3 regions of the Rhizobium sp. SAFR-030 genome follow, and region 2 is predicted to be linked to each of the others. Evidence: predicted binding sites of a transcription regulator. Region 2 holds the regulator's gene; each other region holds the start of a gene.

Region 1 (7,721 bases), on a different contig from region 2:
GCTGTCGATGGCGCCCGCCGTGCTTCTGGCCCAGGGCTGCGCCTATGCCGATCTCGACGGGCCGCTGCTTCTGGCGCGCGACCGCGAGCCCGGGCTGCGATTCGAAGGGTCGCTGGTCTACCCGCCCGAGCCCATGCTCTGGGGCTGAGGCCGGGCGGCGCGGAAGTTGAGCCACAGGCCAATCGCCGCCACCGCCGCCATTGCCAGATAGGCCGGCTGGCCGAATTCGCGGTAGAGCGCGCCGGACAGGAAGGTCGAGGCCGCCAGGAAGGCGCCGCTATAGAAGAAATAGGTGCCCTGCACCGATGATTCGCGGCTCTCGTGCACCTGCTCGACGATCTTCTGCTGGATGCCGAAATGCAGGAAGGCGAAACTGAACGCGTGGCTGCACTGGAGCAGCAGTGCCGGCCAGAAGTCGAGCGGCAGCACGAACAGGCACCAGCGCAGGACCGCCGCCGCCGAGCCGAACAGGATCAGCGCGTTCGGCGAGATCCGCCGGGCGATGCGGCCGGAGGAAGAAGAACAGGATTTCCGCCAGCACGCCCGCCGACCAGAGGAAGCCGATCTCGGTGCCGCCGAAGCCCATCGCCTGCCAGTGGATGGCGGAAAACCCGTAATACATGCCGTGCGTCGACTGGACGAGCGTGCAGCCGATCATCAGCAGCGTCAGCCGCCCGCCCAACCCGCTGTCGGCAGACTGTCGTGGCCCGGGGCCTGAAGAACCGTTCGCCCGTCCCAGCCGCGGCACGCCGAAGGCCGCAATCAGCGTCAGCAGGAAGGCGACGCTCGCCGCCCACGGAACCACCAAGCCGGAGGAGCGGGCCATCGCCTCCCCGGCGATCAGCGACATGGCGACGAAGCCGATCGAACCCCAGACGCGGATGGAGCCGTAGCGGTAGCCCCAGCGACGCACGCCGGTGACGGTGATCGATTCGAGCACCGGCGTGAACGGCGCAAACGCCGCACCCTGCAGGCTGAACACCAGCAGCACCATCCAGAAGCCGTCCGCCAGTGTCAGCGCCAGGGCCGAGACGAGCGACAGCGCGGCGGAAAATATCAACACCCGGGCGCGTTCCGGCAGCCGGTCGGCCAGCATCCCGGCGATCGGCGCCGACAGGACGCGCAGCACGATGGGCACGGTGAGGATGATGCCGATCTGGAAATCATCGAGCGACAGGGATTTCAGCCAGACCGGGAAGAACGGCAGGAGCACGCCGTTGACGCCGAGCGCCGCCGCGTAGGCGAGTGCGCAGCGCGTGGCAAACAGGGACGGCACCGGCAGGCTGGATTGGGCCACGCAGGCTCCGAAATCAGAAGGCGAATGATCAGCGACGCATACACCAGCGCCGCGCACCTGCCTATAGGCTTTGCGGCGCACGCCCCGCCTGTCGCCTCTGCTCCCGCCGGTGAACTCGACCCGTCAGGCGGCCCGCGCGTCCGCCAGAACCTTGGCGGCGACCGGCAGCGACGTCACTTCGGCGCCCTCGTCGGCCCGCTGCCAGGAGATCAGCTCGAACCGGCCATCCATGTGCTCGGCGATCGCCGTGCAGCTTTCCACCCAGTCGCCGGTGTTGATGTAGCGGATGCCGTCGATGTCTTCCATGACAGCGTGATGGATGTGGCCGCAGATAACCCCGTCGACATGGTTGCGGCGGGCTTCCTCGGCGACCACCTTCTGGAATTCGCCGATGAAGTTGACCGCCTGCTTCACCTGCAGCTTGGCCCAGGCGGAGAACGACCAGTAGGGCATGTTGAACCGCCGCCGGACGATCGCCAGCAGGCCGTTGATGACAATCGCCGCGTCATAGGCCCAGTCGCCGAGATAGGCGAGCAGCCGGATGTTGCGCACCACCACGTCGAACTCGTCGCCGTGCAGGACGAGGTATTTCTTGCCGTCAGCCGCTTCGTGGATCAGCCGTTCGGCCACCTCGATACCGCCGAAGTGCACGCCGGGGAACGACCGCAGGAACTCGTCGTGATTGCCGGGAACGTAGATGATGCGGGTGCCCTTGCGGGCCTTGCGCAACAGCTTCTGGATGACGTCGTTGCAGCCCTGCGGCCAGTACCAGCTGCGCTTCAGCCGCCATCCGTCGACGATGTCGCCGACCAGCACGAGCGTCTGCGCCTCGTGATGACGCAGGAAGTCGAGCAGGAAGTCCGTCTTCGCCGCCTTCGACCCCAGATGGATGTCGGAAATGAAGAGAGTCCTGAAATGTCTGGTTTCCACTGTCTGAACCACGGTTCCCGCCCTTTCGTCGTGCAGTCCCTTCAGGCCGTTCAAGATCAGACTCGTTTATCAGGAAGATGACAGCCGCCCGGATCGACCGCTCTGCGGACGAGGACTGTCTGGCGCCGGACAGCGGTGCCGCCGGGCGCGCGAGGCGAAAATTGGCTACTGTTCCGGCCGAAAGTTTGCTGTAAGAGACCGGTGACAAAAGACGACCAGAAAGGATACGGCGATGGACGAGCAAGCTAAGGCTCTTTCGGACAAGCAGACCGCAACCGCGGACCTTGAGGAACAGGCGCTGTTCTTCCATCGCTATCCGCGACCCGGCAAGCTGGAGATCCAGGCGACCAAGCCGCTCGGCAACCAGCGCGACCTGGCGCTCGCCTATTCGCCGGGCGTCGCAGCCCCCTGTCTCGCCATCCGCGACAACCCGGAAATGGCGGCCGAATACACGGCGCGCGCCAATCTCGTGGCCGTCGTCTCCAACGGTTCGGCCGTCCTCGGTCTCGGCAATATCGGCCCGCTCGCCTCCAAGCCGGTGATGGAGGGCAAGGCCGTCCTGTTCAAGAAGTTCGCTGCCATCGACGTCTTCGACATCGAGATCGCCGCCGAAAGCGTCGATGCCATGGTGTCGACGGTGGCCGCCCTCGAGCCGACCTTCGGCGGCATCAACCTTGAGGACATCAAGGCGCCGGAATGTTTCGAGGTCGAGCGCCAGCTGCGCGAGCGCATGAACATCCCGGTCTTCCACGACGACCAGCACGGCACCGCGATCATCGTCGCCGCCGCCATCCTCAACGGGCTGGAACTTGCGGGCAAGAAGATCGAGGACGTCAAGATCGTCACGTCGGGCGCAGGCGCCGCAGCGCTCGCCTGCATCAACCTTCTGGTGCTGCTCGGCGCACGCCGTGAAAACATCTGGGTCCACGACATCGAAGGCCTGGTCTATGAGGGCCGCAACGTGCTGATGGACCCGTGGAAGGAAATCTACGCCCAGAAAAGCGACAAGCGCGTGCTGGCCGAATCGATCGGCGGCGCCGACGTCTTCCTCGGCCTGTCGGCGGCTGGCGTCCTGAAGCAGGAACTGCTGGTGCAGATGGCCGAGAAGCCGCTGATCATGGCGCTTGCCAACCCGACGCCGGAAATCATGCCGGAGCTTGCCCGCGCCGCCCGCCCGGACGCGATGATCTGCACCGGCCGCTCGGATTTCCCCAACCAGGTCAACAACGTCCTCTGCTTCCCCTACATCTTCCGCGGTGCGCTCGATTGCGGCGCAACCACCATCAACGAAGAGATGAAGATGGCCGCCGTTAAGGCGATCGCCGGCCTTGCCCGCGAAGAAGTCTCCGACGTCGCGGCCCGCGCCTATTCGGACGAGACGCCGATCTTCGGACCCAACTACCTGATCCCCTCGCCCTTCGATCCGCGCCTGATCCTGCGCATCGCCCCGGCCGTTGCCCGGGCTGCTGCCGAGACCGGCGTCGCGACCCGTCCGATCGCCGACTTCGATCAGTACCTCGACCAGCTGAGCCGCTTCGTCTGGCGCTCCGGCTTCGTCATGAAGCCGATCTTCACCAGCGCCAAGATCGCCGAGAAGAAGCGCGTCATCTTCGCCGAGGGCGAGGACGAGCGCGTGCTGCGCGCCGCCCAGGTTCTGCTCGAGGAAAAGACCGGCGTTCCGATCCTCATCGGCCGCCCGTCGGTCATCGAGGCCCGCCTCAAGCGGTTCGGCATCCGCATCCGGCCGAACACCGATTTTGCCGTCATCAACCCGGAAGACGATCCGCGCTACCGCGATTACGTCGATGAATACTCGGCGCTGGTCGGCCGCGCCGGCATCAACCCGGAAGCCGCCCGCACCATCGTGCGCACCAATTCCACGGTGATCGGCGCGCTCGCCGTCAAGCGCGGCGATGCCGACGCTTTGATCTGCGGCGTCGAAGGCCGCTTCGACCGCCACCTGAAGGATGTCCGCCAGATCATCGGCATGCGCTCCGGCGTCTGCGCGTTTTCCAGCCTTAGCCTGCTGATCACCCAGAAGGGCCCGGTCTTCTTCACCGACACCTTCGTCAACTACAACCCGACGCATGCCGAGATCGCCGAGATCACGGTGCTGGCGGCGCAGGAAATCCGCCGCTTCGGCATCACCCCGAAGGCGGCGCTGATCTGCCATTCGAACTTCGGCTCGCGCAATTCGGAAAGCGCCACCAAGATGCGGGCGGCGCTCGAACTGGTGCGCCAGCGGGCACCTGAACTGGAAGTCGATGGCGAGATGCAGGCCGGCTCGGCGCTCTCCGAACACCTGCGCAAGCGGGCCATGCCCGACAGCAGCCTGTCCGGCGAGGCCAATCTGCTGGTGTTCCCGAACCTCGATGCCGCCAACATCTCGCTCGGCATTGCCCGCACGATGATGGATGCGCTGCATGTCGGACCAATCCTTCTCGGCGCAGCACAGCCAGCACACATCCTGTCGACATCGGTCACCTCGCGCGGCGTCGTCAACATGGCGGCACTTGCCGTTGTCGAAGCTTCGCACGCAGATTTTTCCGTCGTCGGCGCCTGAACGACGGAACAGCAGCGGGCTTATGACATTGTCAACCCGGACGCCCCAGACTGGCAGACCACGACGGTCGGCGAGCTAGGCGTCCGGCCGCCAATGCCAGATGACGGAACCCAGATGCCCCGCACGTTTCTCCTCCCCGCTCTCGTTCTGCTGATCCCCGCCTCGTCGTTTGCCGCCGATACTGCCTCCCGCTGTCTGGAACTTGGCCAGGAGATCGCCGGCACCACCCAGGTCATCGGCAGCACCAGCGGCGCCAATGTCTATGCCACGACGCTCAACCGGCAGAACCGGGAGATCCGCAGGCTGCGCATGGAGATGCAGGAGATGGGCTGCGGCAATGGCAGCATTGTCAGGCTCGGCGGATCGTCCGGCGCTGGAGAGACGCCGGCTGAAGGCGACTGCAGCGACTACGCCGCCAACCTCGCATCCATGGAAGACAACCGCCGGCAGATCCTCGCCCGTCGGCAGGCGCCGCAGAAGGTCGTTCAGTCGCTCGGCCGTGACGAGGCAGCGGTGCGCGAAGAGATGCGCAAGCTGCGCTGCGGAGAACAGGACCCGGTCGCCATTCCGGCCTCCCTCGGGGCCGACGAAGCAACCGTGGCGCCGAGCGTCGGCAGCAATCGCGACAGCTCGATCACCCGGCTGGGCACAAAGTCTCAGCTTTCGGTTCAGGATGCTTCGCCGATCATGCCGGAGCGCGACTACGATCCGACCAAGCCGATCCGCACGGTCGGCCCGCAGTTCTTCCCGGACGACCAGAATATCGATCTGGCAAGCCCGAAGCAGGCACCGCGTCAGCTGCAGGAATAGCCGGCGCTGCCGCTAGCGCCGGGCCGGCTTGCCCCATCCGTCCTCGAAGATCAGCGCATCGAGGTCGAGCCGCTGCCGCCAGCCCTTCAGCGCCAGCTCGGGCGCCTCGTAGAGCGCGTCGACATAGCCGACGCAGAGCCAGGCGACGATCTCCACCCGCTCCGGAATGTCGAGGATCTGCCGAACGTCCTCGTCGCGAAAGATGCTCACCCAGCCGACGCCCACGCCTTCGGCGCGCGCCGCCAGCCAGAAGTTCTGCACCGCGCAGACGGTCGAATAGACGTCCATCCGCGGGTTGTGGGTGCGTCCCAGCACCACGGGGCCGGCGCGGTCCGGATCGCAGGTGATGCAGATCGACACCGGCGCCTTGCGGATGCCCTCGAGCTTCAGGCTGCGGTAGAGCGCCTGCTGCTCGTCGGCAAACAGGCCCGCCGCCTCTTCATTGGCACGCGAGAACGCCTGCCAGGCCTTCTCCTTCACGCCCGCATCGCGAATGACGATGAAACTCCACGGCTGCATGAAGCCGACCGAGGGTGCAGCATGCGCGGCCTCCAGCAGCCGCCGCAGCAGGTCGTCCGGCAGCGGCTCGGCGCGGAACTGGTCGCGCACGTCGCGGCGCGAATGGATGGCGTTGTAGACAGCCGCACGTGCCGCCTCATCGAAGGCACCGGCGGGTGCCGGCTGCGGATCCGTGCAGGGTTCGGGATCGTCCCCGGGCTCTACGCCGGTCATCGTTGAGGACTGTAGCGGACGAAGGCGAAGGCTGATCCGTCCGGTGCCCAGTTCGGCGAGTTCATCGTTCCCTGGCCGCCGAACAGCGACAGCAGCGTTTCGACGTTGCCGCCGTCCGGATCCATCATCCGGATCGACACGTCGAGGTCGCGCGGGTGATCGAAGACGGCTCCGTCATAGGCGAGGAAGATCACCTTGCCGCCGTCCGGCGAGGGATGCGGAAACCAGTCGCCATCGTCGCTGTGGCTGATCCGCTCGGCCACTCCGCCGTCTGCGGGCACGCGCCAGATCTGCATGCGGCCGGTGCGGCTGGAGTTGAAGTAGATCCAGCGCCCGTCGGGCGAATAGTCCGGCCCGTCATTCCGCCCCTCGCCCTGCGTCAGGCGCCGTTCGTCCGTGCCGTCGGTCGCGATCGTGTAGATGTCGAAGAGGTCGTCGCGGATGCCGCAATAGGTGAAGCGGCCGCCATCGGGCGACCAGCCATGCCAGTAGCTCGGCAGGTTCTCCGTCACCAGCTTCGGCGTGCCGCCGTCGATCGGCAGGATATAGATCGCCGACTTGCCGAACTGGCACTTGTCGGAGATCGCCACCTGGCGACCGTCCGGCGAGATGCCATGGTCGTTGTTGCATTGGATGGCGAACCCGGTGTCCACCGGCTGCGGCTGCGCGCCGCCCTCCAGCGTCAGCCGGACCATGCGTCCTTCGCTGTTGAGCATCAGGAAGCGCCCGTCAGGCGACCAGTTGGGAGCCTCGAACAGCGCATCCGTCTGCCAGACGATCCGCGTCGTCCGGCTCTTCAGATCAAAGATCTCGATGGAACTGCGCATGTCTTTCCTTCCGACACGGTGCGCTAGGTCGATATCCCCTCTGTGGGGAGATCTCCGGCGGGACAGAGGGGCGTCAACATCCCCCCAGTCCTATGCATTCCGACGATTACCGATCCCGGAACCGGTTGGTGATCGGATAGCGCCGGTCGCGGCCAAAGTTCTTCTTGGTGATCTTGACGCCCGGTGCCGATTGCCGGCGCTTGTATTCGGCAAGATACAGCAGGTGCTCGATGCGGTGCACGGTCGCCACGTCATGGCCGCGCGCAACGATCGCCTCGGTCCCCATCTCGCCCTCCACCAGGCATTCGAGGATGTCGTCGAGCACCGGATACGGCGGCAGCGAATCCTGGTCGGTCTGGTCGGGCCGCAGCTCGGCCGACGGCGCCTTGGCGATGATGTTCTTCGGGATCACCTCGCCGCCCGGCCCGAGCGCCCCCGGCGGCAGGTGGGCGTTGCGCCACTCGGCGATCCCGTAGACCTGCATCTTGTAGAGGTCCTTGATCGGGTTGAAGCCGCCGTTCATGTCGCCGTAGAGCGTCGCATAGCCGACCGACATTTCCGA
Region 2 (7,721 bases):
GTTGTCGCCAGCCGGCACGCCCAGCAGATGCTCCTCGCGCATGGCAACCGTCAGTTCGGCGGCCGGCACGCGCGCCTTGATGCCGAGCATCAGGCCTTCGCCGCGGATTTCCTCGATAACCTCGGGGAAGCGGTCCTGAATGCCCGCGAGCCCCTGGCGGAACACCAGCGCCACGTCGCGGACATTCTGCAGGAAGGAGTCTTCCAGCACGATGTCGAGCACGGCATTGCCGACAGCCATCGCCAGCGGATTTCCGCCATAGGTGGTTCCGTGCACGCCGGGCTTCATGCCGGAGGCAGCTTCGGCGGTCGCGAGGCACGCGCCGAAGGGAAAACCGCCGCCGATGCCCTTGGCCACAGCCATGATGTCAGGCGTAACGCCGGACCATTCATGGGCGAAGAACTTGCCGGTCCGGCCGACGCCCGTCTGAACCTCGTCGAAGATCAGCAGCATGCCGTGCTCGTCGCAGAGATTGCGCAGCTGCTGCAGGAATTCCTTGGATGCCGTGCGGATACCGCCCTCGCCCTGGATCGGCTCGATCAGCAGAGCGCCGGTGTTCTCGGTGATTGCCGCCTTGAGGGCCTCGATATCGGCGAACGGCACCTGATCGAAACCGGGCGCCTTCGGGCCAAAGCCTTCGAGATACTTTTCCTGGCCGCCGGCAGCGATCGTCGCAATGGTCCGACCGTGGAAGGCGCCCTCGAAGGTGATGATGTGGAACTTGTCGGGATGACCCTTGGAGTAATGGTAGCGGCGGGCGGTCTTGATGGCGCATTCCAGGGCTTCCGCGCCGGAATTGGTGAAGAACACCTTGTCGGCGAAGGTCGCCTCGACCAGCCGCTGTGCCAGCCGCTCCTGCTCGGGGATCTCGTAGAGATTGGAAAGGTGCCAGACCTTGTCGGCCTGCGCCTTCAGCGCCTCGACAAGATGCGGATTGGCGTGGCCGCAGGAGGTGACCGCGACGCCTGCGCCGAAATCGAGATAGCGCTCGCCCGTCTCCGTCACCAGCCAAACCCCTTCACCACGCTCGAAGCGCAGAGGGGCCCGTGCAAACGTGTCGAAAAGCGCGGCTTCAGCCATGGCGACAGCACTCCTTGGGCATCATCATCTGTGCGGCGGCAACGTCCGCCGAAATCAAAAATGCCGCCCCAGCGGGCGGCGGCTGCACTATCCGCATTCCGCCGACGGCTGTCAACAAATCGCTCCAATTCCGGCGCATTGCCGGGCCATGGCGGTTACGGCGCAGGTTTCGGCCGCTGTGGCAAAAAAGACTCTGTCTGGCAGCAAGTTGGGGAAAACCCGGAAATCGATTCGCAGCGATTCGTACGACTCTTGTCAGCGAGTCCACCGCCCTCTAGGTTAAAGATCAATTACTAGACTGCATGCGGCGGAACTAGTCACCAAAAGTATAGATGTAGTATGCGCGACGAAATTGGTTTCGTCGTAACGGTGAGAGATTCTGTCTTGCTGATGTGTGCTCAAGGCGGAGAGACAGCATGAATTGGACAGACGAACGCGTCGAGAGATTGAAGCGGTTATGGGCCGAAGGGCTCAGCGCCAGCCAGATCGCTGCCCAGCTTGGCGGCGTCAGCCGCAACGCGGTGATCGGCAAGGTGCATCGCCTCAACCTGCCGGGCCGCATCAAGGCCGGCGGGACTTCGGCTGCCGCCCGCACGCCCAAGCGCACTGCGCCGGTGCCACGCGCTCCGGCCTACACCGCTCGCCCGAACGTTGTACCGGCACGCACCATCGGCCGTCCGATGGGTGCAACCGCGGTCAAGGAAGACTTCCAGATCGAGGCGATCAACGCCACCCAGCTGGTGACGACCAATGTCGTGGTCCCGATGGCGCGCCGCCTCGTCCTCACCGAGCTGACCGAACGCACCTGCAAGTGGCCGGTCGGCGATCCGCTGAAGGACGACTTCCACTTCTGCGGCGCTGAATCCTGCGACAACTCGCCTTACTGCAAGTACCACGCACGGCTTGCCTACCAGCCGGTCACCGAGCGCCGCAAGTCCGCGGCCGCACGTGCCTGATACGAGCACAGTCGATGCACTGGTGAAAACGGGCCTTGTGCCCGTTTTTTTGTGGCCTGCGTCCGGCCGGACCGGACGTTCGCCCGCGGCCCACGAAAAAGCCCGACCTGTCGGCCGGGCTTCGTCAGGACAGGCGGATCGCCTCTAAGCGTCAGGCTTCCATGGAATAGCCGGCGCCGCGCACGGTGCGGATCACGTCCTGCATGTTGGAAAAGTTCAGGGCCTTGCGAAGACGACCGACATGCACGTCGACAGTGCGCTCATCGACATAGATGTCGTGCCCCCAGACGCCGTCGAGAAGCTGAGAGCGCGAGAAAACGCGGCCGGGCGACGCCATCAGGAATTCCAGCAGCCTGAACTCCGTCGGCCCCAGACGCACTTCGCGGGCCTTGCGGTGCACGCGGTGCGTATCGCGGTCGAGCTCGATATCGCCGCAGCGAAGCACGCTGGACAGGACTTCAGGACGCGCGCGGCGCAGCATCGCCTTGACGCGCGCCATCAGTTCCGGCGTCGAGAACGGCTTGACGACGTAATCGTCGGCACCGGTCGCCAGACCGCGGACACGTTCGCTTTCCTCGCCGCGGGCGGTGAGCATGAGGATCGGCAGACGCTCGGTCTCCGGACGCATGCGCAGCCGTCGGCAGAGCTCGATGCCGGACACCCCCGGCAGCATCCAGTCGAGGATAAGCAGATCCGGCACGCGCTCCTGAAGACGGATCTCCGCCTCGTCGCCGCGCAGGATCGTCTCCACCTCGTAACCTTCAGCTTCCAGGTTGTAGCGAAGGAGAACGCTGAGCGCCTCCTCGTCCTCGACGACAGAAATCTTCGGCAGCATAATCAGGAACTCCTACAGGTCCGCGCAGCTATTCGGCCACAGCGCCGAGCATGTTGGAGCTGTCGTCCTTGGCCCGCTCGCCGACAGGCTGGGCGCCGGTCGCCATGTAGTAGATGGTCTCGGCAATGTTTGTCGCGTGGTCACCGATGCGCTCGATGTTCTTGGCGCAGAACAACAAATGCGTGCAGGTGGTGATGTTGCGCGGATCCTCCATCATGTAGGTGAGGAGCTCGCGGAACAGCGAGGTGTACATCGCGTCGATCTCTTCATCGCGCTGGCGTATCGCCTCGGCCTTCTGGGCAGACCGGTGCGAATAGACGTCCAGCACTTCCTTCAGCTGCACCAGCGCCAGGTCGGACAGATGCTCCAGGCCGCGGGCCAGCTTGCGCGGTACGCCGGTGCCCTGCACTGCGATCACCCGCTTGGCGGTGTTCTTGCCGAGATCGCCGACCCGTTCGAGATCGGCGGCGATGCGCAGCGTGCCGATGATCTCGCGCAGGTCCGCCGCCATCGGCTGGCGCTTGGCGATGGTGACGATCACCTTCTCCTGGATCTCGCGCTCGGCATGATCGAGAATAACGTCGTCGGAGATGACCTTCTGCGCGAGAGCACTGTCGGAATTGACGAGCGCCCGCACGGCGTCCGAGCACATCTGCTCGGCCAGGCCGCCCATCTCGGAGATGCGGCGATTGAGGTACTTCAGCTCTTCATCATAAGCCGACATGATATGGGATGGCATGTGTCTCTCCTCGGACGAATGGAACCAGTGGCAGGCGGCGCTGTCTGATCAGCCGAAACGGCCCATGATGTAGTCCTGCGTGCGCTGGTCATCCGGATTGGTGAACATCTTGTCGGTATCGTCTTCCTCGACGAGCTGGCCGAGGTGGAACATGGCGGTGCGCTGTGAAACGCGGGCAGCCTGCTGCATTGAGTGGGTAACGATGACGATCGTGTAGTTGGCGCGCAGCTCGTGAATGAGCTCCTCGACCTTGGCCGTCGCGATCGGATCAAGCGCCGAGCACGGCTCATCCATCAGGATGACTTCCGGCGACACGGCGATGGCGCGGGCGATGCACAGACGCTGCTGCTGGCCGCCGGACAGGCCGGTGCCGGATTCCAGCAGGCGATCTTTTACCTCGTTCCAAAGGCCGGCGCGCTGCAGGCTTGCCTCAACGATCTGGTCCATGTCGGCGCGGTTCCTGGCGAGGCCATGAATGCGCGGACCGTAGGAGACGTTCTCGTAGATCGACTTGGGGAACGGGTTCGGCTTCTGGAACACCATGCCGACGCGGGCGCGCAGTTCAACGACGTCGATCGAAGGGTCGTAGACGTCCTCGCCATCGAGCACGATGCGGCCGGTGACGCGGCACTGCTCAATGGTGTCGTTCATGCGGTTGAGGCATCGCAGGAAGGTCGACTTTCCGCAACCCGACGGTCCGATCAGCGCGGTCACGGTGTTTTCGCGGACGTTCAGGTTCACATCGAACAGCGCGCGCTTCTCGCCGTAGTAAACCGATACGTCCTTGCCCACCATCTTGTAGGAAACGTCATTCATTTTCTGATCCAGCGCCTTCTCAACTGCAGCTTCAGACATCATGTTCATTGTCCGTCTCCTTCTACCAACGCCGTTCGAAGCGACGACGCAACAGGATTGCGCCGACATTCATTACGATCAGGAACAGGAGCAGGATGATGATTGCTCCGGACGTGCGTTCCACGAAAGCGCGTTCCGCCTCGTTGGCCCACATGTAGATCTGCACCGGCAGCGCCGTCGACGGATCCATCGGCGTGGTCGGATAGTTGGCAACGAAGGCCACCATGCCGATGAGCAGCAGCGGCGCGGTTTCACCGAGCGCGTGTGCCAGGCCAATGATCGTGCCGGTGAGGATGCCCGGCATGGCGAGCGGCAGCACGTGGTGGAAGATCGTCTGCATCTTCGACGCGCCGAGGCCGAGGGCCGCCGCACGGATCGAAGGCGGGACGGCCTTCAATGCGGCGCGGGTGGCGATGATGATCGTCGGCAGCGTCATCAGCGTCAGCACCAGGCCGCCGACCAGCGAGGCCGAGCGCGGCAGGCCCATGAAATTGATGAAGACGGCAAGACCGAGCAGGCCGTAGACGATCGACGGCACGGCCGCCAGATTGTTGATGTTGACTTCGATCAGGTCCGTCAGACGGTTCTTCGGCGCGAACTCCTCCAGGTAGATGGAGGCCGCAACACCGATCGGCAGCGCCAGCACCAGGACGATCAGCATCATGTAGAACGAGCCGATCAGCGCAACGCCAACGCCGGCCGCCTCCGGGCGGCTCGACGCGCCGTTGAAGAAGATGCCGGAGTTGAAGTGCTTTGCCAGTGCACCCGCTTCGGCGAGCTTGTTCATCCAGCCGACCTGCTGGTCGGAGATCTTGCGGTTCTGCTCGGTCACTTCCAGGTTGATCTGGCCCTTGAAGGCCGAGTCGATGTCACCGGCGGCGAGCAGCGAGACGGTCTGGGTCGTGCCGATGATCTGCGGATTGGCGACGACCATGTCGCGCAGCTGGTTACGCACGCTGTTCGAGATCATCTGGTTGACGGCGCGAAGCTGGGCGGTGTCGCCCTCGCTGACGCCAAGCGCCTTGGCCACGGCGTTGCGCGCGACGATCGGATAGTTCGCCGTCATCAGCTTCTGCGGATCGGTGGCGCGCTGGTTGTCCTTATCGATGATCTGCTCGGAGAACTCGACCGGCACAGTGATCATCGTCTGCTGGAAGGCGGTGTAGCCCTTGGAGACGACCGACCACAGAAGCAGCATCAGGAACAGGATACCGAAAGACAGTGCGGCGATTCCATAGGCGCGGAAGCGGCGTTCGGCGGCGTAGCGGCGCTTGATGCCGATATCCCGGCGAGCAGGCTTGGCTAAGACGCCGGCGGGGGTGGAAACCACGTCGGTCATTCGTACTGCTCCCGGTATTTGCGCACGATGAAGAGCGCGTAGATGTTGAGGCAAAGCGTGATGGCAAACAGCGTGATGCCAAGCGCGAAGGCGACCAGCGTCTGCGGCGAGGTGAATTCAAGGTCGCCCGTCAACTGGCTGACGATCTTGACCGTCACCGTTGTCATCGGCTCGAACGGGTTGAGCTGCATGCGGGCGGCAACGCCGGCTGCCAGCACGACGATCATGGTTTCACCGATGGCGCGCGAGGCGGTCATCAGGAGCGCGCCGACGACGCCCGGCAGTGCTGCTGGCATGACGACCTTCTTGATCGTCTCCGACTTGGTGGCGCCGAGCCCGAGCGAACCGTCGCGAAGGGCGCGTGGCACGGCGGTGATGATGTCGTCCGACAGCGACGAGACGTAGGGGATCAGCATGATGCCCATGACGAAGCCGGCGGTGAGAACGCTTTGTGCCTGAATGAAGTTTGTATAATCGCCGGTCGCCAGACCGTTCAGCTGCGAGGAGAGGTCGCGCAGGAACGGGCCGACCGAGGTCAGGGCGAAGAAGCCGTAGACGATGGTCGGGATGCCGGCCAGGACTTCGAGCAGCGGCTTGGCGACAGCGCGAACCTTCGGCGACGCATATTCCGACATGTAGATCGCCGAGAACAGGCCGACAGGCACGGCGACGAGCATCGCCACAAGGCCGATGTAGAGCGTGCCGGCAAGCAGCGGGATCAGGCCGAACTGACCTTCCGAGGCAGTGGCGCCGGCGGCTGCGAAGCGCGGATCCCAGACGGTGCCGAAGAAGAATTCCCACGCAGGGATGCGGCCGAAGAAGTGGCCGGCTTCCGTCAACATCGACATGACGATACCGATCGTCGTGACGATGGCGATCGACGAGGCGAAGATGAGCGCGGACAGAATGACGTTTTCGACGCGGTTGCGGGCCCGGAAGCGGGGCGCAATGCGGGTGTAGGAGAACGCCGCACCACCCAGCGCCACGAGCAGCACCACCGCTGTCATGACGCGACTGCTGATCTTGCTCATGGCGTTGAGGTCGCCGGCGGACGCGACCATGTAGGGCTCGGGATCGCCGGCGAGTGCGACACCCTTCGTGCCGAGCATCGCCCGCAATTCGACCGGATTGGCGCCGACGCGATCGATTTCCTCGAACGTCAGTACATCCATGCCGCGGGCGAGCGAACTGACCATGCCGAAGCTCAGGCCCTGCTGCGCCTCGGACTGCGCCTTCACCTCTTCGGGAAAGCCTTCACGGACAGTCGAGTTGATGTAGATGGGGCTGACGATCAGCCAGACGGCCAGGACGACCAGCGCCGGCAGTGCGGCACAGACGGCGACGAAGCTGCCGTAATAGCCGGGGCGTGAGTGGAGCCTTGAGGATACGCCATCGGCAATCGACAGGGCGCGCCGTGTGCCGGCGACATAACAGACGACCGCAATGATCGCCAAGACCAATAAAATCAACGATGTGTTCATTACAATCCCCCGGCCTACCGCTCTGGCGGCACGCGTTACCGCACAATTGCCTTCACCGGAACCGAATTATTCGCACGTACGAACCGCGATTTTCGATCCGCTGAGGCCGGTCCCTGTCGGGTCCCCTCAAAGGCCAAAGAAGACGGTCGGCGCCGCACGAGGCGGCGCCGGGTCGTTCGTTACATGGTCTTGCCGGAAGCGAAGTCCTTGCGGACCTGTTCGCGCTGGTCGTCCGGAGCAGCAACCAGGCCGTATTCGGCAAGCGGCGAGTCCGGGCCGACCATGTCGTCGGAGATGAAGAACTCGACGTATTCCTTGAGGCCCGGGATGACGCCCAGGTGTGCCTTCTTGACGTAGAAGAACAGCGGACGGGAAACCGGGTACTTGCCGCTGGCAATGGTTTCGGTCGACGGAACGACTTCCGCGACGGTCGCAA
Region 3 (7,721 bases), on a different contig from region 2:
GCCACACGACGATGATCAACGGACTTGGCGTTCTCGGCTGGGGCGTCGGCGGCATCGAGGCCGAGGCTGCCATGCTCGGCCAGCCGGTGTCCATGCTGCTGCCGGAAGTCATCGGCTTCAAGCTGACCGGCAAGGTCAAGGAAGGCGTCACCGCCACCGACCTCGTGCTCACCGTCGTGCAGATGCTGCGCAAGAAGGGCGTCGTCTCGAAGTTCGTCGAATTCTTCGGCCCCGGCCTCGACTCGATGTCGCTTGCCGACCGCGCCACCATCGGCAACATGGGTCCGGAATACGGCGCCACCTGCGGCTTCTTCCCCGTCGACGGCGAAACCATCAACTACCTCACCATGTCGGGCCGCACCAAGGACCGCATCGCGCTGGTCGAAGCCTATTCCAAGGCGCAGGGCATGTGGCGCGACGGTGACGGCTCGAACCTTGTCTTCACCGACACGCTTGAACTCGACCTCGGCGACGTCGTGCCGTCGATGGCGGGCCCCAAGCGTCCGGAAGGCCGCCTGGCGCTTGAAACCATTGCGCCGAACTTCGCGACCGCTCTCGAGAACGACTACAAGAAGCCGGGCCAGCTGAATGCCCGCTACGCCGTCGAAGGCGAAGGCTACGACATCGGCCACGGCGACGTGGCGATCGCCGCCATCACGTCCTGCACCAACACCTCCAACCCGTCGGTGCTGATCGCCGCCGGCCTCTTGGCCCGCAACGCGGTTGCTAAGGGCCTGAAGTCCGCGCCGTGGGTGAAGACGTCGCTGGCGCCTGGGTCCCAGGTGGTTGGCGAATATCTCGCCAAGTCGGGCCTGCAGACCTCGCTTGATGCGCTGGGCTTCAACCTGGTCGGCTTCGGCTGCACCACCTGCATCGGCAATTCCGGCCCGCTGCCGGCACCGATCTCGAAGACGATCAACGACAAGGGCCTGATCACGGCCGGTGTTCTGTCGGGCAACCGCAACTTCGAAGGCCGCATCTCGCCGGACGTCCAGGCGAACTACCTTGCTTCCCCGCCGCTGGTCGTCGCCTATGCGCTGGCCGGTACGGTACAGAAGGACCTGACCACCGAACCTCTCGGCCATGATCAGGACGGCAATCCGGTGTTCCTCAAGGACATCTGGCCGACCTCGCACGAGATCCAGGAATTCATCCTGAAATACGTCACCCGCGAACTCTACGAGAGCAAGTACGCCGACGTGTTCAAGGGCGACGAAAACTGGCAGGCCGTGCAGATCCCGCCGGGCCAGACCTATGCCTGGGACGACAACTCGACCTACGTGCAGAACCCGCCCTACTTCGTCGGCATGGGCAAGACCGGCTCGGGCGTCTCCAACATCGTCGGCGCCCGCGTGCTCGGCCTGTTCGGCGACAAGATCACCACCGACCACATCTCGCCGGCCGGTTCGATCAAGGCCGCATCGCCTGCCGGTGCCTACCTGATGGAGAACGGCGTCGGCGTTGCCGACTTCAACCAGTACGGCACGCGCCGCGGCAACCACGAAGTGATGATGCGCGGCACGTTTGCCAACATCCGCATCCGCAACTTCATGCTCGGCCCGAACGGCAAGGAAGGCGGCTACACCGTCCACTATCCGTCGAAGGAAGAGATGTCGATCTACGACGCGGCCATGAAGTACAAGGCCGAGGGCACGCCGCTGGTGATCTTCGCCGGCGTCGAATACGGCAATGGTTCGTCGCGTGACTGGGCTGCCAAGGGCACCAACCTGCTTGGCGTACGCGCCGTCATCGCCCAGTCCTTCGAGCGTATCCACCGCTCGAACCTGGTCGGCATGGGCGTCGTACCGTTCGTCTTCGACGAGGGCGTCAACTGGCAGAGCCTCGACCTCAAGGGCGACGAGACGGTGACGATCGAAGGCCTCGACGGCGAGATCAAGCCGCGCGAGTGGATGACTGCCAAGATTGCCTATGCCGACGGTTCGGTGAAGGAGATCAAGATCCTCTGCCGCATCGATACGCTCGACGAAGTGATCTACATGAACAACGGCGGCATCCTGCAGACGGTTCTGCGTGACCTGGCTGCCTGAGCGGCATCCGAAGTGACATGATAAAGGCCGCCGGACAGGCTTGTCCGGCGGCTTTCCTTTGCGCACCGTCCGCCGGCACCCTGCGTCTCACCCGCTTGTGACTTCCGCTTGAAGCGGGCGGCAGGTAGGTTCGACGCATGGACCGTAATGCTCCCTCGCAACAAAGACATCCAATGCCTCTCCTGACCTCAATCTTGAAGCTTGCCGAACGCTGCGCCTGGATCGCGGCGGCGGCGATGGTCTGCAGCCCGGCGATCGCCGGCGAGATCCGGTCCCCGAAAGGCGTCGTAGAGCTCTTCACCTCGCAAGGCTGTGCCTCCTGTCCGCCGGCCGACCAGGCGCTGAAGAAGCTTGTCGAGCAGGGCGACGTCGTGGCGCTCTCCTACCACGTCGATTACTGGAACTATCTCGGCTGGGCCGACACGCTGAGCAGCAAGGAAAATACCGAGCGCCAGTACGGCTACGCCCATTCGATGGGCCGCAGCGGTGTCTACACGCCGCAGGCGATCATCAACGGTCGCGAGCACGTCAAGGGCATGGACCTGTCGGCGATCAACAGCGCCGTCGACAGGATGAACGGCAAGGGCACGGGCATGACCATTCCCGTCGGCGTCGAGGTGACGGGCGACGAGATGTCGATCGATATCGGCCCCGGCGCCGGCCGGGCCGAGGTCGTCGTCGCGTACTTCACCAAGAAGGAACAGGTCGAGGTTCTGCGCGGCGAAAACAGCGGCAAGCAGATGGAATACTGGCACAACGTCTATGACGTGCAGACCGTCGGCATGTGGGACGGCAAGGCGCTGAAGATCACCCTGCCGGCGAAATCCATGGGCAGCACCAAGAAGGACGGCTGCGCGATCCTGCTGCAGACGTCCGGCGCCAACGGCGAACCGGCGGCAATCCTCGGCGCGGCCGTCGTCATGGTCGGACGCAAGGGCCATCCGAGCCCCTGACGCGCAGGGCCGCAAATCCGAGATTGCAATGCTTGGGAGGATCTCCAGAGGAAGGTCCGGCCTTGAGCGATGGGGGGCTGGGGGGTAAGGTCATCACTCGAGGCCGGACCATATGGCGCCTGGCGCCAACTGGATGACCGTTACTCTGGTCGCCGATTCCGGCAGCCTTTTGTTCGAAATCAGGCCAAAAGCGGAGAGTTTCGACGGTTTGCGTCTCTGCCTTCTGCTCCCATGGATCTTCCGACCGCCACGCTTGTTACAGGGACTGCTGCGGGTTGCTTTTTGCGGCCGGTGAGGCAAACTGTCATGGAAATGTTGCAAGCCCGGGAGCTTGGATGACCGATCAGCCGGATTTAACCGGGTGCGGGCCGTCTGCGGAAGGTGTCGTCGTCGAACTCAACCAGTACCGCCAGAAGCACGATCCGCTGCCGGTGACTTTCCACCGGCGTGAACTCGACGCGATCCTGCGGATCTACGGGCGAATGGTCGGCGAGGGCGAGTGGAAGGACTATGCGATCGACCACCTGAAGGACAAGGCGGTGTTCTCGGTCTTCAAGCGGTCCGGCGAGATGCCGCTCTACCGGATCGAGAAGGATCCGAAGCTTGCAGCCAGGCAGGGCGCCTACAGCGTGATCAACACGCATGGAAAGATCCTCAAGCGCGGCCATGAATTGCCGCAGGTGCTCAAGGTCTTCGACAAGGTCCTGAAGCTGATCGACTGACCTGGCCGGCCGGCGATCTCCGTTTGCCGGGCGGACCAGCCGCTAGAACAGCGATCCCGGATAGCTGCCAGCATCCGGCTCCGACGTCGTGCCATCGCCGAGCGCCCGCTGCATGAACACCGTGTCCAGCCAGCGTCCGTGCTTGAAGCCGGTACCCTTCATCGTGCCGACCATCTCGAAGCCGAGGCCCGCATGCAGGGCGCAGGAGGCAGGGCTCGCGCCACCGATGACGGCGGCCATCTGGCGGAAGCCGAGCACGGTGCACCGTTCGATCAGGTCCCGCAGTAGCGCCTTGCCGAGCCCACGACCGCGCGCCTCCGGCGCCAGATAGATCGAATCCTCCACCAGCCAGCGATAGGCGGGTCGCGTGCGGAACGCCGAGGCATAGGCATAGCCGAGCAGGGTGCCGTCCGTGTCGACGGCAGCGATATAAGGGTAGCGCTTGTCGACGATGGCGGCGAAGCGGGCCTGCATTTCTGCCTGGTCCGGTGGCGTGATCTCGTAGCTCGCGGTGCCGTTCAGCACGCTGTCGCGGTAGATCTCGGTGATGGCGGGAAGATCGGCAGGAGTGGCGTCGCGCAGCGTGAAGGGCATCGGGATCTGTCGTTCGGTACGGGGCGCCTTCGACAGTACGGCGGTCGAAATCGCGCCGCAAGCCCCTTCATCCTGACAGCAAAAAGGCGGCCCTGGAGCCGCCTTTCGCAAATCGTCATGGTGTCTGCCGGATCAGTTGTTGCGGTTGCCCATGAACTGCAGCAGGAACATGAACAGGTTGACGAAGTCGAGGTACAGCGTCAGCGCACCCATGATGGCCTTGCGGCCGACCACGGCAACTTCGTCGCCCTCGAGATACATCTCCTTGATCTTCTGCGTGTCGAAGGCGGTCAGGCCGGCGAAGATCAGCACGCCCATGGCGGAGATCGCAAAGCCGAGAGCCGACGAGGCGAGGAAGATGTTGACGACCGAGGCGATGATCAGGCCGAACAGGCCCATGATCAGGAACGAGCCCATGGCCGACAGGTTACGCTTCGTCGTGTAGCCGTAAAGCGACAGCGCGCCGAACGAGGCTGCGGTGACGAAGAAGGTCTGCACGATGCTCTGGCCGGTGAAGACCAGGAAGATCGACGACAGCGACAGGCCCATCAGCGCCGCATAGATCCAGAAGGTGGTCTGGGCGGCGGCAACGCTCATCTTGTTGATGCGGAAGCTCAGGAAGAACACCATTCCGAGCGGAGCCAGCATCACGACCCACTTCAGCGGGCTGGCATAGAGAGCCGTGCCGAAAGCGGTCAGCTGGCCGTTGTCGACCGCAAGCTGCCATGTCCCGAATGCTGCAAGACCGGTGATCACCAGGCCCAGCGCCATCAGGTTGTAGACCTTCAGCATGTAGGCGCGCAGGCCGGCATCGATCTCGACGCCCGTCTGGGCACGCTGCTGTGCCGTACGGTTCTGGAAGTTGTATGGTTCAGCCATTTTGTCCTCTCAAAGCTCCGGAATGTCTACGGTGTCGGCGTCATCGAGGACACCTGGCGCCGCTGCGGAGCCTCAGCAAGCATGGATTGAATATGCGAGCATCGGTCATCCGGTTCAAGTGGCCGAGCCCCGAATCGCCCCTGATTGCCGTCCGATTCGCCAAGGTGACAAGAATTTAATCCAGCAACTGCCGCGGCAGCCCTGGCATCAGAGCTCCCTCAGCACGGGGCCTGCCTTCTGGCCGAGAATCCGCCAGGTGCCGGCAAGGCCGATGCCCACCGTCAGCACCAGTGCCACGACCAGCGTGACCACCGCGACGTCCGGCATGAATGTCACCGGCAGCTTCATGATGCGGGCAACGACGAACCAGGCGGACAGGCTGCCGGCGGCCAGCGCGAAGATCGCCGTGGCGACGCCGAGGATCATGTATTCGTAGCTGAAGGCGCGCATCAGCATGCGGCGCGTGCCGCCGAGCGTCTTCAGGATCACCGCGTCGTGGGTGCGGGCGCGGTTGCCGGAGGCAAGCGCACCGGCAAGCACCAGGACCGAGGCGACAAGCGCGACGGCAGCGGCAGCACGGATGGCGGTCGCCAGCTGTCCGACGAGCTGTTCGGCGATATCCAGCGCATCCTTGACCCTCACGCTGGTGATCGTCGGATAGGCGTTGGTGACGGCGCGCAGGATGCGGCCTTCGTCTGCCGGCGTCGCATTGGCATCCGTCAGCGTGGCGAGCCAGGCATGCGGCGCGCCGCGGAAGGTATTGGGCGAAAACACCATGACGAAGTTGATCGACAGCGATTCCCACTCGATTTGCCGGAAGTTGGAGATCTTGGCGGTGATGTTGCGGCCGAGCACGTTGACGGTGACGGTGTCGCCGAGCTTCAGGCCAAGTTCCTCCGCCTCCTCCGCTGAAAACGAGACGAGCGGCTCACCGGCATAGTCGGCCGGCCACCACTCGCCCTGGACCAGCCGCGAATTCTCCGGCGGCTTCTCCTGGTAGGTGATGCCGCGATCGCCGCGCAGCACCCAGCGTCCGCCGGGCGGCACGTTCATCTGGCTGACGTCCTGGCCGTTGAAGGCGAGGATGCGGCCGCGCAGCATCGGCACCTGCTGGATCGTCCCTTGCGGCGAATTCTGCTTCAGGATGTCGACGAAGCCTTCGCGCTCGCTGCCCTGGATGTCGACGAAGAAGAAGTTCGGGGCATTCTCCATCATCGTGCCGGTCAGCTGGCGGCGCAGGTTGCCGTCGATCAGCGCCAGCGTCACGAGCAGCGCAAGCCCAAGCCCGAGCGACAGAACGACGGACGGCGTGAGCGCACCCGGACGGTGGATATTGCCGATCGCCAGCCTGAGCGCCGGAGAGTTAACCCGCGGGCTGCGTCTCGCCAGTGCGGCGATGCCCGCCGCCACCAGCCGCAGAAGCACGAAGGCCGCAGCCACGGCACCGAGGAAGACGACGGCGATGAAGCGGTCGTCGGCGGCATAGATGGCCAGTCCCGCAAGCGCTGCAAGCGCTGCCGAGCCCGCCAGGAGGTAGGGCCAGGAGGGCAGGCGGGCCTGGTCGAAGCTCTGGTCGCGGAACAGCGCCGTTGCCGGCACCCGCCGCGCATGGCCAAGCGGCAGGATGGCGAAGGCGAAGGTGGTCAACAGGCCGAACAGGGCGGCCATCCCGAGCGCTGCCGGATAGATCGTCGCTTCCGCCGGCACCGGCAGGATGTCGCGCAGGAAGCCGAGCGCCACGAAGGGTGCGGCAGCGCCCATCGCCAGGCCGATGACGATACCGACCATGCCGATCAGCAGGATCTGGATGAGATAGATGAGCGTCACGACGGTTGCCGGAGCGCCCAGGCACTTGAAGGTCGCGATCGTCGTGCGCTTAGCATCGAGGAAGGCGCGTACCGCATTGGCAACGCCGACGCCGCCGACGATCAGCGCCGTCAGGCCAACCAGCGTCAGGAACTGCGAGAACCGATCAACATTTTCGGTCAGCGACGGCGCGGCGCGGTCGGACGTGCGGATCGACCAGCCGGCCGACGGCAGCTCGCGGTTGGCGGTGGTGGCCAGCGTGCCGCGCAATGCCGGATCGGCGACTTTGATCTTATAGGCGTGCTCGACAAGGCTGCCGTTCTGCACCAGGCCGGAGGCGATCAGCGCCTCGCGGCTGAGAAGCAGGCGCGGCGCAAAGCCGAAACCTTCCGAGATCGCATCCGGCTCCGTCACCAGCGTCCCCGTGATGCGGACCTTCAGGTTGCCGAGCAACAGTTCGGTGCCCGGCTTAATGCCGAGGCGCTCGAGCAGCAGGGGTGCTGCCAATGCGCCATAGACATCGCCGTCGCGACCCAGCAGTTGCGAGAGCGGCCGGTCCGGATCGGCCGTTACCTTGCCGTAGAGCGGGTAGGCCTCGTCGACGGCCTTGGCCTCGACAAGCGCCTGCTGCGATCCGTCCGGCAGCCGTGCCATCGAGCGCAGGCCGGTTGATATGGATACCTCGCCGTAGCGCTGCAGGAAGGCCAGCTCCTCCGGCG

What was found. Region 2 encodes PhoB, which activates phosphate uptake and scavenging genes when phosphate is short. Its sites were predicted from a motif close to TGTCATNNANCTGTCAT; they were not measured.
Region 1: a site for PhoB is predicted at 2,418-2,434, ahead of ACR65N_RS11800 (UDP-2,3-diacylglucosamine diphosphatase). Genes of this name have one in related genera too.
Region 3: a site for PhoB is predicted at 3,304-3,320, ahead of ACR65N_RS18965 (DUF2794 domain-containing protein). Genes of this name have one in related genera too.

What each region holds. Positions count from the first base shown of each region.
Region 1 covers NZ_JBPFDO010000003.1:468,498-476,218, reverse strand. The annotation lists gene dgcA (N-acetyl-D-Glu racemase DgcA) at 1-148, shown strand, start outside; gene ACR65N_RS11810 (MFS transporter) at 118-471, opposite strand; partial or broken gene ACR65N_RS11805 (MFS transporter) at 452-1,276, opposite strand; gene ACR65N_RS11800 (UDP-2,3-diacylglucosamine diphosphatase) at 1,421-2,272, opposite strand; gene ACR65N_RS11795 (NADP-dependent malic enzyme) at 2,460-4,790, shown strand; gene ACR65N_RS11790 (hypothetical protein) at 4,905-5,600, shown strand; gene bluB (5,6-dimethylbenzimidazole synthase) at 5,613-6,332, opposite strand; gene ACR65N_RS11780 (TolB family protein) at 6,329-7,159, opposite strand; gene ACR65N_RS11775 (NAD+ synthase) at 7,266-7,721, opposite strand, start outside.
Region 2 covers NZ_JBPFDO010000005.1:421,828-429,548, reverse strand. The annotation lists gene ACR65N_RS17865 (aspartate aminotransferase family protein) at 1-1,080, opposite strand, end outside; gene ACR65N_RS17860 (GcrA family cell cycle regulator) at 1,497-2,036, shown strand; gene phoB (phosphate regulon transcriptional regulator PhoB) at 2,188-2,871, opposite strand; gene phoU (phosphate signaling complex protein PhoU) at 2,900-3,610, opposite strand; gene pstB (phosphate ABC transporter ATP-binding protein PstB) at 3,659-4,474, opposite strand; gene pstA (phosphate ABC transporter permease PstA) at 4,488-5,804, opposite strand; gene pstC (phosphate ABC transporter permease subunit PstC) at 5,801-7,285, opposite strand; gene ACR65N_RS17830 (substrate-binding domain-containing protein) at 7,465-7,721, opposite strand, start outside.
Region 3 covers NZ_JBPFDO010000006.1:185,022-192,742, reverse strand. The annotation lists gene acnA (aconitate hydratase AcnA) at 1-2,048, shown strand, start outside; gene ACR65N_RS18970 (DUF1223 domain-containing protein) at 2,285-3,001, shown strand; gene ACR65N_RS18965 (DUF2794 domain-containing protein) at 3,337-3,723, shown strand; gene ACR65N_RS18960 (GNAT family N-acetyltransferase) at 3,766-4,317, opposite strand; gene ACR65N_RS18955 (Bax inhibitor-1/YccA family protein) at 4,450-5,196, opposite strand; gene ACR65N_RS18950 (ABC transporter permease) at 5,404-7,721, opposite strand, start outside.